3 regions of the Allobosea sp. LjRoot90 genome follow, and region 1 is predicted to be linked to each of the others. Evidence: predicted binding sites of a transcription regulator. Region 1 holds the regulator's gene; each other region holds the start of a gene.

Evidence for each region. The regulator PhoB, encoded in region 1, activates phosphate uptake and scavenging genes when phosphate is short. The targets are predictions, from matches to a motif close to TGTCATNNANCTGTCAT.
Region 2: ACSQ3M_RS15330 (alkaline phosphatase) is a predicted target of PhoB. The motif match lies at 3,567-3,583, and genes of this name have one in related genera.
Region 3: ACSQ3M_RS27625 (DUF2794 domain-containing protein) is a predicted target of PhoB. The motif match lies at 3,721-3,737, and genes of this name have one in related genera.

Annotation. Positions count from the first base shown of each region.
Region 1 covers NZ_CAXUTF020000006.1:161,435-166,368, reverse strand. The annotation lists gene pstA (phosphate ABC transporter permease PstA) at 1-587, shown strand, start outside; gene pstB (phosphate ABC transporter ATP-binding protein PstB) at 610-1,416, shown strand; gene phoU (phosphate signaling complex protein PhoU) at 1,458-2,180, shown strand; gene phoB (phosphate regulon transcriptional regulator PhoB) at 2,209-2,907, shown strand; gene ACSQ3M_RS21440 (YnfA family protein) at 2,916-3,236, opposite strand; gene ACSQ3M_RS21435 (NUDIX hydrolase) at 3,236-3,676, opposite strand; gene ACSQ3M_RS21430 (GcrA family cell cycle regulator) at 3,763-4,314, opposite strand; gene ACSQ3M_RS21425 (aspartate aminotransferase family protein) at 4,860-4,934, shown strand, end outside.
Region 2 covers NZ_CAXUTF020000003.1:659,042-663,975, forward strand. The annotation lists gene ACSQ3M_RS15315 (FtsX-like permease family protein) at 1-584, opposite strand, end outside; gene ACSQ3M_RS15320 (ABC transporter ATP-binding protein) at 581-1,306, opposite strand; gene ACSQ3M_RS15325 (hypothetical protein) at 1,284-1,700, opposite strand; gene ACSQ3M_RS15330 (alkaline phosphatase) at 1,775-3,514, opposite strand; gene ACSQ3M_RS15335 (class I SAM-dependent methyltransferase) at 3,767-4,402, shown strand; gene ACSQ3M_RS15340 (glutathione S-transferase family protein) at 4,558-4,934, shown strand, end outside.
Region 3 covers NZ_CAXUTF020000013.1:45,229-50,162, reverse strand. The annotation lists gene ACSQ3M_RS27635 (ABC transporter permease) at 1-2,208, shown strand, start outside; gene ACSQ3M_RS27630 (Bax inhibitor-1/YccA family protein) at 2,426-3,202, shown strand; gene ACSQ3M_RS27625 (DUF2794 domain-containing protein) at 3,285-3,653, opposite strand; gene ACSQ3M_RS27620 (peroxidase-related enzyme) at 3,970-4,563, opposite strand; gene ACSQ3M_RS27615 (NAD-glutamate dehydrogenase) at 4,742-4,934, shown strand, end outside.

The DNA.
Region 1 (4,934 bases):
GCGTGCTCGCCGGCACCTACCTCGCCGAATATGGCAAGGGCTCGAAGCTCGCCGAGCTGATCCGCTTCATCAACGACATCCTGCTCTCGGCGCCCTCGATCCTGATCGGCCTGTTCGTCTACGTGATCATGGTCGAGCCGTTCCGCGGCTATTCCGGCTGGGCGGGCGGTGTCGCGCTCGGCATCATCGCGATCCCGGTGATCGTGCGCACCACCGAGGACATGCTGCGGCTCGTGCCCGGCCCGCTGCGCGAGGCCGGCTCGGCGCTCGGTGCTCCGCCCTCGGTCGTGATCACCTCGATCACCTGGCGGGCGGCGAAGTCCGGCATGGTCACCGGCATCCTGCTGGCGCTCGCCCGCATCGCCGGCGAGACCGCGCCGCTGATCTTCACCGCGCTCAACAACAATTTCTGGTTCTCGCCGAGCCTGCTCGGCGGCGTCTCCAACCTGCCGGTGACGATCTACCAGTTCGCCTCCGCCCCTTACGAGAACTGGCAGCAGCTCGCCTGGGCGGGGTCGCTGATCATCACCGTCTCAATCCTCATACTTTCCATCATCGCCCGGCGCATCGTGCGCGGCGGCAAGTAATCAGCGTCCGATCGGAAGGACCATGCAGATGCTTTCGACCCTGGAATTGAGCCCGCAGACGCTGGACGTCGACGCTCCCGTCCGCATCGCCGTCAAGAACCTGGATTTCTATTACGGTGAGCACAAGGCGCTGAAGAACGTCAATCTCGACTTCCGCGACCGGCACGTCACGGCGCTGATCGGCCCCTCCGGCTGCGGCAAGTCGACCCTGCTGCGCATCTTCAACCGGATCTACTCGCTCTATCCGGAGCAGAAGGCGACCGGCGAGATCCTGCTCGACGGCCGCAATGTCATCGCCAACGACATCGATGTGAACGAGCTGCGCTCGCGCATCGGCATGGTCTTCCAGAAGCCGACGCCGTTCCCGATGTCGATCTACGACAATGTCGCCTTCGGTATCCGCCTCTACGAGAAGCCGCCGAAGTCGGAGCTCGACGACCGCGTCGAGGGCGCGCTGCGCCGCGCCGCCCTCTGGGACGAGGTCAAGGACAAGCTGAAGAGCTCCGGCATGGGCCTCTCGGGCGGCCAGCAGCAGCGCCTCTGCATCGCGCGCACTATCGCGCAGAAGCCCGAGGTGATCCTGTTCGACGAGCCGACCTCGGCGCTCGACCCGATCTCGACCGGCAAGATCGAGGACCTGCTCGAGCAGCTCAAGGCCGACTTCACCATCGTCATCGTCACCCACAACATGCAGCAGGCGGCCCGCATCTCGCAGTACACCGCCTTCATGTATCTCGGTGAGGTGATCGAGTTCGACGCCACCAACAACATCTTCATGAACCCGCATAAGAAGCAGACGCAGGACTACGTCACCGGCCGTTTCGGCTGACGTCCGCAAGTCCGCTCGCCTCCGTCACAGGATACGCCCCGATGTCCGACCATATCGTCCGCTCCTACGACGCCGATCTCGAAGGGCTGCGCCGCAGCCTCGCCGAGATGGGCGGCATGTCCGAGCGCATGCTCGGCGACTCGACCGTGGCGCTGGTGCGCCGCGACACCGCGCTCGCCCAGAAGATCATCAGCGCCGACCAGCGCCTCGACAATCTCCAGCGCGATGTCGAGGAGAAGGCGGTGCTGACCATCGCCCGGCGCCAGCCGCTCGCCAACGACCTGCGCGAGCTGATCTCGGCGATCCGCATCGCCGCCGATATCGAGCGCGTCGGCGACCTCGCCAAGAACATCGCCAAGCGCGCCGTCGCCATCTCCGGCCAGTTCTCGCCGCCGCATCGGGCCGTCGTCGGTCTCGAGCATATGAGCCGCCTGGTCCAGGCCCAGCTCAAGGACGTGCTCGACGCCTATGCCGCCAGCAACGAGCAGAAGGCGATGGAGGTCTGGCGCCGCGACGACGAGATCGACGCGCTCTACACCTCGCTGTTCCGCGAACTCCTGACCTACATGATGGAGGACCCGCGCAACATCACCTTCTGCACGCACCTTCTGTTCTGTGCCAAGAATGTCGAGCGCATCGGCGACCACACCACCAACATCGCCGAGACCATCCATTATCTCGTCACCGGCCAGTCCATAGACGAGACCCGGCCGAAGCTCGACACCACCAACATCCTCGTCGACTTGCCAACGGCCAATGGCTGAACCGGCCCAGGATTGAACGGACGCTGACATGCCCGCACGCATCCTGATCGTCGAGGACGAGGAGCCGCTGACCCTGCTCCTGCGCTATAATCTCGAGGCCGAAGGCTTCGAGGTCGACAGCGTGGCGCGCGGCGACGATGCCGAGCTCCATCTGCGCGATCACACGCCGGACCTCGTCCTGCTCGACTGGATGCTGCCCGGCCTCTCCGGCATCGAGCTCTGCCGGCGCCTGCGCACGCGGCGCGATACCGAGCGCGTGCCGATCATCATGCTGACGGCGCGCGGCGAGGAGACTGAGCGCGTGCGCGGCCTCGCCACCGGCGCCGACGATTATGTCGTCAAGCCGTTCTCGTTGCCCGAGCTGATCGCCCGCATCCAGGCGCTGCTGCGCCGGGCCAAGCCCGGCCATGTCGCCGGCCTGCTCGCGGCCGGTGATCTCGAGCTCGACCGCACGACGCGGCGCGTCCGCAGGGCCGGCGCCGAGCTGCATCTCGGGCCGACCGAATTCCGCCTGCTCGAATTCCTGATGCAGGCGCCCGGCCGCGTCTATTCGCGCGCGCAACTGCTCGACGCGGTCTGGGGCCGCGACGTCTATATCGACGAGCGCACCGTCGACGTCCATGTCGGGCGCCTGCGCAAGGCGATCACCCCGGCCAATGCCAAGGATCCGCTGCGTACCGTGCGCGGCGCCGGCTACGCCTTCGACGAGACCTTTGCGCGCGCCTGACGCTTCCGTCAGCGCGGCGCTGCGACGATGACCGCTGCACCGGCGAGGCAGAGCGCCGCGCCGGCTAGATCGTAGCGATCCGGTGCGACCTTCTCGATGAGCGCCATCCAGGCCAGCGACGCGACGATATAAACACCGCCATAAGCGGCGAAGGCGCGCCCGGCCGCAGGGCTGTCGACCAGCGTCAGCAGCCAGGCGAAGGTTGCGAGCGCGACCAGACCCGGCAGCAGCCACCAAACTGGCTTGTCCAGTTTCAGCCAGGCCCAGAAGGCGAAGCAGCCGGCGATCTCGGCCAGCGCCGCTCCCGCATAGATCGCGAGCGTAGCCATTACGTGCCCGGCCCGAAGGCTGCGGCCAGCCGAGCGAAGGCTGGGCGATAGGCCTCAGACGCCAGCGGCGTCAGCAATTGGGCCTCGCCGAAAGTGAACCAGCCGATCTCGCTATGTTCGTCATTGCTGATCGCGGGTTCGCCGCCGGTCCATTCGGTCACAGTGAACAGATGCCACAGCGCGGGGGTGACGCCGTCCGTCTCCGTCGTCTCGATGGTCTCGAAATGGCGAAAGCTTGTCGGCGTGATGTCGATCTCCTCCTGAAGCTCGCGGACAAGCGCCGTCTCCGCCGCCTCGCCGGGCTCGAGGTGACCACCAATCGTATCCCAGCAGGATGGGCGGTTCCGGCGATGCGGCGACCTCAGCCCCAGCAGGAGCCGCCCCTCCCTGATCGGCAGGGCGCAGGCGTATTCGATCGGGCTAGGTCCGGGGATGTTCATGGATGCCTCGTGCATCGAACCTGGCCGTCGACGAAAAAAGCCGGCCCAGGGGCCGGCTTCTGTAACCGTTTAATCGGCGGCGGTCGTCAGGCGCGGATCACCTTGCGATCGCGGCGCCGATCGCCAGCCGGCTGGTAGGCGATGCGGGCGTGATAGGCGCAATAGGGCATTCCGGTCGTGCTGCGGCCGCCGCAGAAGCGGAATTCCGGGGTGGTCGGGTCGCCCATCGGCCAGCGGCACATATATTCGCGCAGTTCCATGATGGTGACCCGCTCGGAGAACGGCACGACCACGTCCTCGGACGGAGCCGGCTCGCGCGCGACCTGCGCTTCGGCTTCGATCTCCGGCGCGAACTGCGGGGCGAGCGCGGTATTGCCGCGGGTCAAGCCGGCGCCGCCAGCACTGTGATGGCCGGCCGGGTGGCTCGGCGGGCGGGCCACCGGCTTGCGCGGGCGCGGTGTCGCCGAGCCCGGGCTCTTGGCGCGGCCCGACAGGCCGAGGCGATGCACCTTGCCGATGACGGCATTGCGCGTGACGCTGCCGAGCTCCGCTGCGATCTGGCTCGCGCTCAGGCCGTCGTTCCAGAGCTTCTTCAGCAGTTCGACGCGTTCCTCGGTCCAGGCTCCGGCTTCGGTCATGGAGTTGCACCTGTCTTCGTCATGCCCCGCCGGCGCGCCGGCGAGGCATAGGGAAAGATCATGGCGGAATCCGATACCGGCAGCCTCCGTTGCTGAACGGAAGCCGTTACGCCCGGGACTGACGATACTGGAGACGCCGCACGAGATGTCGTATCTGACGAGAGGGACCATACAATATGGCCTGACTCGGCCACAAGAGTCGCCGAATCGTAATCCGGCTTTTCCCCAGCCAATCACCGCAGACGGCGAAACGGTGAGTCTATTCGGCAACGCTGCCGAGAGGTCAGCTGCGATTGACAGGGCAGGGACGGTTTTGCATAGTCGCTTCACGCAGCCGCCCCTATCGGGCGGCGCTTATGTTTTTGAGCGATCGGGACTTTCCATCGATGCGGCTTGACGCGCGACGAGACGGCGGGAACGGCCAGCGACGATAATGTCGCCGGCGGGTCGCATCATGCCGGCATCATGCCGAGAGCGCTCCGCATCTCCGTTCCCGACTTGAGGTTCCGCGTTTCCTCCCTGTTTCGCCGCAAGGATTTCGCTCCATGAGCACCGCTCCCGTTTCTGCCGCTTCCTCCGTTCTCCTGCCGACCTATGCCCGCGCCCCGATCGCTCTCGAG
Region 2 (4,934 bases), on a different contig from region 1:
GAGCCCAGCCGCGGCAGGCGGCCGACCGCGACATAGGCGTGGCCCTCATGGCGATGGCTCGCCTCTTCGGCGTCGGCGACGCCACGCTTCGGCCAGTGCCCGGCGATGGCGTGCGAAGGCTCGATCTTGTCGCCCAGCCTGTAGGTGACGTCGGCGCCGAGCACCGCCTCGCCCTCGCGCGCGAACAGGCGCCCTTCGCTCGGTTGCAGGCGACCCCAACGGCCGGCAAAGGCGAGCGTCGTGCCGATCACCGGATGGCCGCGGGCGATGTCGCCGAAGGCGAGCGGCGCCACGGCGGCGACGCGCGGGTCGCGGGAAAGCTCGTTGAGCAGGCGCCCGTCGATCAGCGGCAGCGCGTCAGGTTGGAGATAGATCGCCGACATCACGAGTTGCGTCTGGCTGCCGGGCGCGCCGATCAGCAGGTCGAAATCATCGGCGGCCCGAGCCGAAGCCTGGCGCAGCGCCCGCTCCTGCGCACCGATGGCGACGCCGATCGCCACCGCCAGCGCGACCAGTGCCACGATCGCCGCAGCCGTCCAGCGCAACGCCCGGAGATCGGCGATGACCATCGGCAGCGGGTTCATGCCGCGTCCCTCAGGAGGAGCGGCTCGTCGCCTATCGCCGCGACATGCTGCATCCGCGCCAATAGCGCCTGGTCGTGCGAGGCGCAGAGCAGCGTCGCGCCGCTCTCGGCCGCGATCTCGACCAGCAGGGTCCCGACCTCCGCGGCATGGGCCGGATCGAGGCTCGCCGTCGGCTCGTCGGCGAGGATCAGCGCCGGCGCGTTGAACAAAGCCCGCGCGATCGCGACGCGCTGCTGCTCGCCGCGCGAGAGCACCGCAGCGCGGCGGCGCAGGTCCGTGAGGCCCATGCGTCTGGCAAGCGCGGTAGCACGCGCGACCTGGCTTTCCGTCCGCCGCCAGCGCGAAAAACTCGCCGGCAGGGTGATGTTAGCGAGCACGTCGAGCTCGGGCACGAGATGGAAGTCTTGGAAGACGAAGCCGACCGTCTCGCGCCGCCAGCGGTCGCGTGCCGCGCCGGGCAGCGAGGAAATCGCAACATCGCCCCAGCCGACACTGCCGGCATCCGGCGAGAACAGCCCGGCGGCGAGATGCAGCAGCGAGGTCTTGCCCGAGCCGGATGGGCCGCGCAGGCCGATCAGCGCGCCGGGAGGCACGACGAACTCGGGAACGTCGAGCACGCGAAAAGGCCGCCCGTCGCCATCGCGATGGTCGACCTGGACACCGGAGAAACGCAAGGGCCGGGCCGCGCCGGCCGGCTGCTCAGACGCTGTGGAAAGCGGCATCGACGAGCCTGATCTGGCTGACGAAGCCGGTCTCGGCATCGGTCGAAGAGCCGATCTCGAGCCGGCCGCTGACCGCGACCTTCTGGCCGGCGCTGACCATCGGCGTTGCCGCGCGCATGAACACCACGACGATGTCGACCGGCCAGTCGGCGTCCGACTGGCAGAACGGGCAGATCGCCAAGGGCTCGCGGGTCAACACGAAGAAATGGCTCTCCGGCTTCAGCGGCGGCGCCATGTAGCCGAGCATCCTGACCGGCTTGCCGCGCAGAAAGGTCGCCCGGTCGGAGAACTGGAAACCGAGCACGCCGAAGGATTTGTAGAGCCCGTCGAAGGTCAGGGTTTCAGCCTCCGCTGCGAGCGCGTGCAGCGAAACGGGCAACGCCGCGAGTCCCATGAGGAGCCCGCGGCGGGAGATTGTAGGGAGCAGGTGCGCCCGATGCGAGATCATGCGTCCTGCTCAATCATAGGTCACTTGCCGCCGAGGGCCAGCGCTTCCGCCATCACCCGGAAGACGAAGGTGTTCGGCTTGTGGCCACGGAAGCGCTCGGCGCCCGGGCCCATCGCGGTCAGCAGCACGTCGTCGGCCGCGTGGACGCCGGAGTTGGCCTCGAAGGGCAGGTTGCCCTGCTTGCGGGTCGCGAGCGGCCCGGTGCAGTCCTTCTCATTGGCGATGTTGGTCTTGCCATCCGGGCCCTTCACGGCCGGGACGCGTTCGCCATCGAGATAGGGCCGGCCGGTGTCGCAGGTGTCGGGATAGCTGCCGAAGGCGACGGCGAGGCGGCGCGAGGTATCGACCTTGGTCGGGTAGCCGTCGGCATCGCGCGGGCCGTAATTCGGCGGCAGCGACTCGTGGTAGGTGCCGAGCTTGTCGCGCAGCAGCTGGCCGGGACGATCGTCGTCATAGGTGCCGATGATCGAGATCGGATGGGCATGGTCCGGCACGACGATGATCAGCGTGTCGTTGCGATCGCCGGCGAACTCCTTGGCCGCCTTGACCGCGTTGTCGAGCATGATCGTGTCGAACACCGCACGCTCCCAGTCGAGGGAGTGGCTGTACTTGTCGATGCGGGCCGATTCCACCATCAGGAAGAAGCCGTCCTGCGCGCCCTTGAGCATCTCGAGCGCAGCCTTGGTCTGCTCGACCACGTCGGGCTGGTCCGGGAACTTCGAGATCGAGCCCTTCTTGGCCAGCCGCAGGTCGAAGGCACCGTCGATGTTGGAGGTGTTGTAGAGGCCGAGCAGCTTCTTGGAGCCGCCGGCGACAGCGGCGTTCATCTCGGTCTTGGTGGTGGCGAGCGAGTAGCCCGCCTCCTTGAACTTGGCGATGAAGTCGAGATCGTCGGTGCGCTTGGTGCCCGGGGTCGACTTCGGCAGGAAGTTCGGCGAGCCGCCGCCCATGATCACGTCGGGCTGCACGTCGAAGAACATCTTGACGATGTCGTTGAAGTCCGAGCGGCGGCGGGTATGGGCGACCATCGCGGCCGGGGTCGCATCCTCGATCTCGGAATTGGTGACGACGCCGATCGCCATGCCGGCGCGCTTGCGCTTGATCACCTCGGAGATGGTCTCGACCTTGGGGTGGTCGAGGGTCAACGCGTTCTTGGCGCAGTAGATGCCGAGCGCGTTGACGCAGGATTTGTGGCCGGTGGTGTAGGCGCTGGCGGAATTGGCGCTGTCGGTCACGATCGAGTCGGTGCCGGAGGTCGAGATCAGCGCCATGTTCGGCATGTCGTCGATGGCGAGCTCGCCGCCATAGAGGCCCTGCTCCCAGCCCTTCGACAGGATGCGGGCGGCGGTGCGATGCGCGACCGAGAGGCCGTCGCCGACGAAGAGAATGACGTTCTTGGCGCGGCGTTCCGGCGTCGCGTAGACGGTCCAGTTGACGGCCGCCTTCTCGTTGCCCTGCGTCGCCTCGATGACATACTGGCCGGCCGGCAGCTGCGCGCCGCGCAACCACAGCGCCGAATGCTTCTGGCCTTCCTCGTTCTGGACGAACTGCGCCTCGCGACCGAAGGCCTCGTTCACCGGCTTGCCGTTGATCGTGACCTTAACGTCGGCCGAGACCGGCGCGTTCGGGAACTCGACCTTGAAATCGAAGCGCGAGCCTTCGAGAATCTCGGCCCGGTTCAGCGGGTAGATGGTTTGCGCCGTCGCCGGCGCCACGCTGGCGAGCATTGCCGCCGCCATCAGCCAAGTTCGCTTCTGCATGATACCTCTCCGCCCCAGTGAAACCCGATCGCCGGTGCGTTAGGCGCGCCAGATGACATTATGATTACTGCTTGGCGAAAGATATTGTAACGTTATAACACTTCAATAAAAGGGCCTTCGACTTGAACCTGCTTGAACGGTGAGGTCATCTCTCGGCAACAGGACTGTGTGACCTCACGGCTGCCCTGCAAGCCAGGGCGACGAACCACACCGACTCCAATGCCGAGCCATCGCGCAGAATGGGAACACAGCATGACCACGGCGAGCGATGCCCGCTTCTGGGACCGATCCTCACGAAACTATGCGAAGTCGCGGATCTCGGATCAGGCCGGATATGAGCGCACGCTGGAGCGGACGCGCGCCCTGTTGAAGCCGGACGACAGGGTTCTGGAACTGGGCTGCGGAACCGGGACGACGGCGCTGCGGCTCGCAAGCGAGGTCGAAAGCTATCTCGCGACGGACCTCTCCACCGCGATGATCGCCATCGCCAACGAGAAGCACGCTGCGGACGCTGTCCCCGCTCTCGCCTTCCGCGCGGAGACGGCGGAGGCGCTCGCTTCGGAGGCAGCAAAGTTCGACGCCGTCCTGGGCTTCAGTTATCTCCATCTGGTCCGTGACCTCGGCGGCACGCTACGCAGCATCCATGCCCTGCTCGCGCCCGGCGGATTGTTCATCTCCAAGACGCCCTGCCTCGGCAACATGAACCCGTTCATCCGGCTCGCCTTGCCGGTGATGCGCGCCATCGGAAAGGCGCCCTATGTCAGCATCTTCCGGGCACGGGAACTGAGCGAGCTCATCGCCGCCGCGGGCTTCGAGATCCTCAACACGGAGGGCCATGCCAGTCGGGGCAAGGACAGCCGCCCCTTTATCGTCGCGCGCAGGAATTGACCCAGGCGACCGGGGCTGCGTGGAGCAATCCGCACTGACCCGCGTTTCGATCCAAGCCGGTCAGGCAGGGGCGCTGTCCTCCTGACAACTCCTGACATCAATAGCCCCTATCAGCCTCGCCCATCGCTCAGGGAAACGCCAAAAGGGACATCGCCATGCTGACCTTCTATCACGCGCCGCAATCGCGCTCCTTCTCGATCCTCTGGCTGCTCGAGGAGCTCGGCCAGCCCTATGAGATGAAGCTCGTCGATATCCGCGCCGAAGGCGGCCCGCCGGAAAGCTATCGCGCTGTCCAGCCGCACAAGAAGGTGCCGGCGATCGTCCATGACGGCACGACCGTCACCGAGCGCGCCGCGATCTGCCTCTATCTCACCGAGCAGTTCCCGGACGCTGGGCTGGCGCCGGCAGTCGGCGATGCCGACCGCCCGGCTTTCCTGACCTCGCTGGTCTATACCGACGCCGTGCTCGATCCGATCATCGCGACCGCAGTCCACAAATACCAGTATGAGGCGCGCAGCTTCTCCTTCGGCTC
Region 3 (4,934 bases), on a different contig from region 1:
TCCTATCCGAGCATCGGCGAATTGCGCACCGATCCGCCGGCCTCGGCCGCCGATCTGCTCGCCCTGCGTAACGGCGTCTATGGCGGCATCGCCGATCCCGTCCTGTTCGGCCGCCTCGATCTCAAGCCGGGCGACATCGTGCTGATCGGTTCCGCTCGGGTGCAGTTACGCGCCGGCCTCGTCTCCGAGCCCGACAAGATCGCCGCCGGCGTCGGCTTTGGCCCGCGCCTGATCGTCTCGCAGGAGGCGCTGCGCGCCTCCGAGCTGCTCCAGCCCGGCAGCCTGGTGCGCTGGACGGCTCGCGTCATCCTGCCGGCCGGGGCGAACACCGACGCCGCCCTCGATGCGTTGCTGGCCAATGCCGCACGCGAACAGCCAAACGCGGGCTGGGAAGTCCGCTCGCGCGCCAATGCCGCGCCGAACTTCCAGCGCAATATCGAGCGCTTCACCCAGTTCCTGACGCTGGTCGGCCTGACCGCGCTCCTGGTCGGCGGCGTCGGCGTCGCCAATGCGGTGCGCCGCTTCGTCGAGGCCAAGCGGCTCGATTTCGCCACGCTGAAGGCGATCGGCGCCACCGGCGGCCGGGTCGTCGCCATCCATCTGATCGAAGTCATGCTGGTCGCCGGTTTCGGCATCGCGATCGGGCTCGCGCTCGGCGCGGCGGCGCCCTTTGCGCTGGGCTATGCGCTCGCCGACATCCTGCCCCTGCCGTTCGAGCCGACGCTCGCTCCGGCCGAACTCGCTATCGCCGCCCTCTACGGCCTGTTGACGGCGCTGGTCTTCGCCATCATCCCGCTCGGCCGCGCCCATGACGTGCCGGTCTCCGCCCTGTTCCGCGACCAGGTCGAGCCTGACCGACGCCAGCCGCGCTGGATCTACAGGGCGATCTTCCTGGTTGCGCTCGCTGGCCTCGTCGGCGTCGCGCTTGCCTTCGCCTATGACCGGCGAATCGCGCTGATCTACATCGCCGCCGCCGCCGCCGTCTTCCTGCTGCTGCGTTTCGTTGCCCTCGGACTGATGGTGGGCGCGCGCCGCGCCGGGCGCCCACGCCAGCCGGCGCTGCGGATGGCGCTCGCCAACACCTATCGCCCGGGCGCGCTGACCCAGTCGCTCGTGCTGTCGCTCGGACTCGGCGTCGCGCTGCTCTCGACCCTCGCCTTCATCGATGTCAGCCTGAGGCGGCAACTGACGCAGTCGCTGCCGCAGAAGGCGCCGAGTTTCTTCTTCCTCGACATCCCCAACGCCCAGGCGGCCGAGTTCGACCGCTTCCTCAGCGAGCAGCGCCCCGGCGCGCATGTCGAGCGCGTGCCGATGATGCGCGGGCGCATCGTCAGCGTGAACGACGTCCCGGCCGAGCAGATCAAGGCGAGCGAGCAGATGGCCTGGGTGCTGGAGGGCGATCGCGGCATCACCTATTCCGCTGGTATGCCCGAGGCCTCCAGGCTCGCTTCAGGTGAATGGTGGCCGAAGGATTATCGCGGCGAGCCGCTGGTCTCCTTCGACGCCCGCGCTGTCGAGGGGCTGGGGCTGAAGCTCGGCGACAAGCTCACAGTCAACGTGCTCGGTCGCAACCTCACCGCGCGCATCGCCAATTTCCGCGATATCGAATGGCGCTCGCTCGGCATCAACTTCGTCATGGTGTTCTCGCCGAACACTTTTGCCGGCGCCCCGCACACCAACCTCGCCACCGTGACCGACAACGGCGCGCCAGCCACGGCCAGCGATGCGGTCCTGATGCGCCAGCTCGCCATCGCCTTCCCTGCAGTGACGGCGGTCAGGGTCAAGGACGCGCTGGAGGCGGTGAACACCATCGTTGGCCAGCTCGCCGGCGCGATTCGCGGCGCTTCCAGCCTTGCCATCGCCGCAAGCCTACTGGTTCTGGCAGGGGCGCTGGCCGCCGGGCAGAGGGCGCGGCTCTATGACGCGATGATCCTGAAGACGCTCGGCGCCACTCGCCGCTTCATACTTTCGTCGTACGCCCTCGAATACGCAGGCATCGGCATTGTTTCTGCCCTGTTCGGGCTCCTGGCAGGTACCTTGGCCGGGTGGGGTGTCGTCACGCAAGTGATGAAGATAGATTTCGTCTTCGATCCAACGGGCGCGATCATCGCTGCGACTGCAGCGGTCGTGGTCACCGTCGTGTTCGGATTGGTCGGAACGCTACAAATACTGTCGAAAGCGCCGGCTTCTCATCTGAGGAATTTATGAGTTCTGACTCACCGCAGCGCGGCATAAACATGAACGGAGCGTAATGTTGCATCGACTGGCCGGCGAAATTCTATGCCGGCGGCGGCGCTAACCATGCTTGCCTCTTGTAAGGCCGCGTGATCCCCATCATATTTCCGGGTGTCGCCACGATGGTGCGCGACGGTGGGCGTCGCAATGGCGATGTCCGCCAGGCAAAGTTTCAAGGGGAATTCTCTCCATGAGCGATTTCGACCGCAACGCTCAAGTCTGGGGTGCCGGCCGCGCACAGCAGACCAGCGCTGCCGAGCTGGACCAGGGCCTGCGCTCGTTCATGCTCGGCGTCTACAACAACATGACGATTGGCCTGGCCATCACTGGCCTGATGGCGATCGGCATCTCGATGCTGGCGATCGCCGGCTACTCGCCCTCGGGCAAGGTCACCGCGCTGACGCCACTCGGCCAGGCGCTCTACCTTTCCCCGCTGAAGTGGGTGGTGATGCTGGCGCCGCTGGCCTTCATCTTCTTCTTCTCGTTCAAGGCCGAGAGCATGAGCTCGTCGACGGCCCGCGCGATGTTCTTCGTCTTCGCGGCGGTGATGGGCATTTCGCTGTCGTCGATCTTCGTCGTCTTCACCGGTGAGTCGATCGCCAAGGTGTTCTTCATCACCGCGGCGGCCTTCGGCGGCCTCAGCCTCTACGGCTACACCACGAAGAAGTCGCTGTCGGGCATGGGCTCGTTCCTGATCATGGGCCTGATCGGCCTGGTGATCGCCTCGGTCGTGAACCTGTTCCTGGCCTCGAGCGCGCTGTCCTTCGCCATCTCGGTGATCGGCGTGCTGGTCTTCGCCGGCCTGACCGCCTGGGATACGCAGCGCCTGAAGGAAATGTACCTGTACTCGGACCTCGACTCCGAGTCGGCTGCGAAGCTCTCGGTGAACGGCGCCCTGTCGCTCTACCTGAACTTCATCAACATGTTCCAGATGCTGCTCTCGCTCTTCGGTTCCAAGCAGGAGTGATCAGGGCGACAGCCTGAAAACACGAAGCCCCGGCCGCAAGGCCGGGGCTTTTTCTTTGTGGGCCAGCCTGTGCGCGGCGATCTCAGCTCACCACGCTCAGCCGCTTGTCGAGCACCTTGAGCACCCGGCTCAGCTCGGCTCCGCGCTTCAGGATCAGCCCGGTCGCTGTCACCACCGAATAGGTGCCTTGTCGCCGCGCCAGCGAAGGATCCTTGACGATCCGGTAGAGCGGCACCTCGGCTGCGCGGCGAAAGACCGAGAACTGCGCCTTGTTGCGCAGGAAATCGATGGCGTAGTCGCGCCACTCACCGGCCGCGACCATCCGGCCATAAAGGTTGAGCAACTCGTTCAGCTCGCGGCGGTCGAAGGTGACGGAAGAGGGCGCGGCGGCAGCCGGAAAGGCGACGACCGCGCCCGCTCGCTGCGCTGGTGGAGTTTCGCTTTCGCTCATCGCTCCTCCTCTTCATCACCTGACGTTACCCGGCAAGGGATGATGCGCCCGCCCCCCGGCGCTTGGCAAGACAGCTTGATGACGGCGCCGAGGCCTTCCCTCACCTTCATAGCGATTGCCATGATTTTGCCGCGCTTGCGCCAAGCGAGCGCCCCGTTGCGGCATTCAACTCCGTTCGTTGCCTAGACGGCCCGACCTGTCCGGCACCGGACACGTCAGCCCCCCAGCCCCTCCGGCGCTGCGGCGGGTCGGGCCACTGGTCCAGGCTAACTTACGGCTGGCGGTTTCCGCCGGCCGTTTTCTTTGGCTGGAAGCTTTAGCGTGACGCGACGTGATATTCGGGGTTTGGCCGCATATCGACCGCCGAGGCGATCCGATTCGACATGTTGAAGAAGGCGGCGACCGCGCCAATGTCCCAGATGTCGCGCTCACTGAAGGCGGCCTTGCGCAGGGCCTCCCGGTCCTCTTCCTCGATTCGATGCGGCGTCTCGGTCAGCTTCACCGAAAAATCGAGCATGGCGCGATGGCGCGGCGAGAGCTGCGCGGCACGGTAGTTCATCACCATCATCTCGCCGAGCACCGGATCGCCGGAGAGCTGGCGTACCGCCTGGCCATGTGCGGTGAGGCAGTAATAGCAGCGGTTCACGCTGGAGACCGCGACCGCAATCATCTCGCGCTCCAGCTTCGACAGGCCGGACGGCGCCAGCATCAGGTCGTTGTAGAAGGTGGCGAAGGCCTGGAGCTTGGCATCGTCATGCGCATAAGCCAGCAGGACATTCGGCACATAGCCGAGCTTTTCCTCGCATTTCGCGAAATAGGCCTGCATCTCCTGCGAGAGTTCGGCTCGCGGCAGCGCGAGTGCCATCACGGCAGGCGGCGCGTCCTGTTTCGCCGGCGCTTCGCCCACCATCGCTTTGTCATGCTTCTTCGTCATCTCTGCACTCCTCGCGCTGATATCTGCGCAGATCGGCTGGTACCTGCCGCTTCTGCGCCATATTGGTGCAATCTGGCTGTCGCGATACGACCAAAGTTGCAGCCGCCGGTGAGCTATGTCATCGCTGCGGCAAAATAGCAGGGGGAAGACGACGATGGCCAAGCGGGAAGCGAATGCCACGGCTGCAGCCGTGATCGCAATCGAGACCGCCGCTCGCGAGCTCGGCTCGGCGATGCCTCCAGAGTTCCCGAAGCTGCTCTATGGCCGAACCGTCGCCGAGGATCTCGTCGCGCTGCCCGCCGACCTGCTCGCCCGTGCCGCTGATGCCGCCTATGCCCACCTGACCA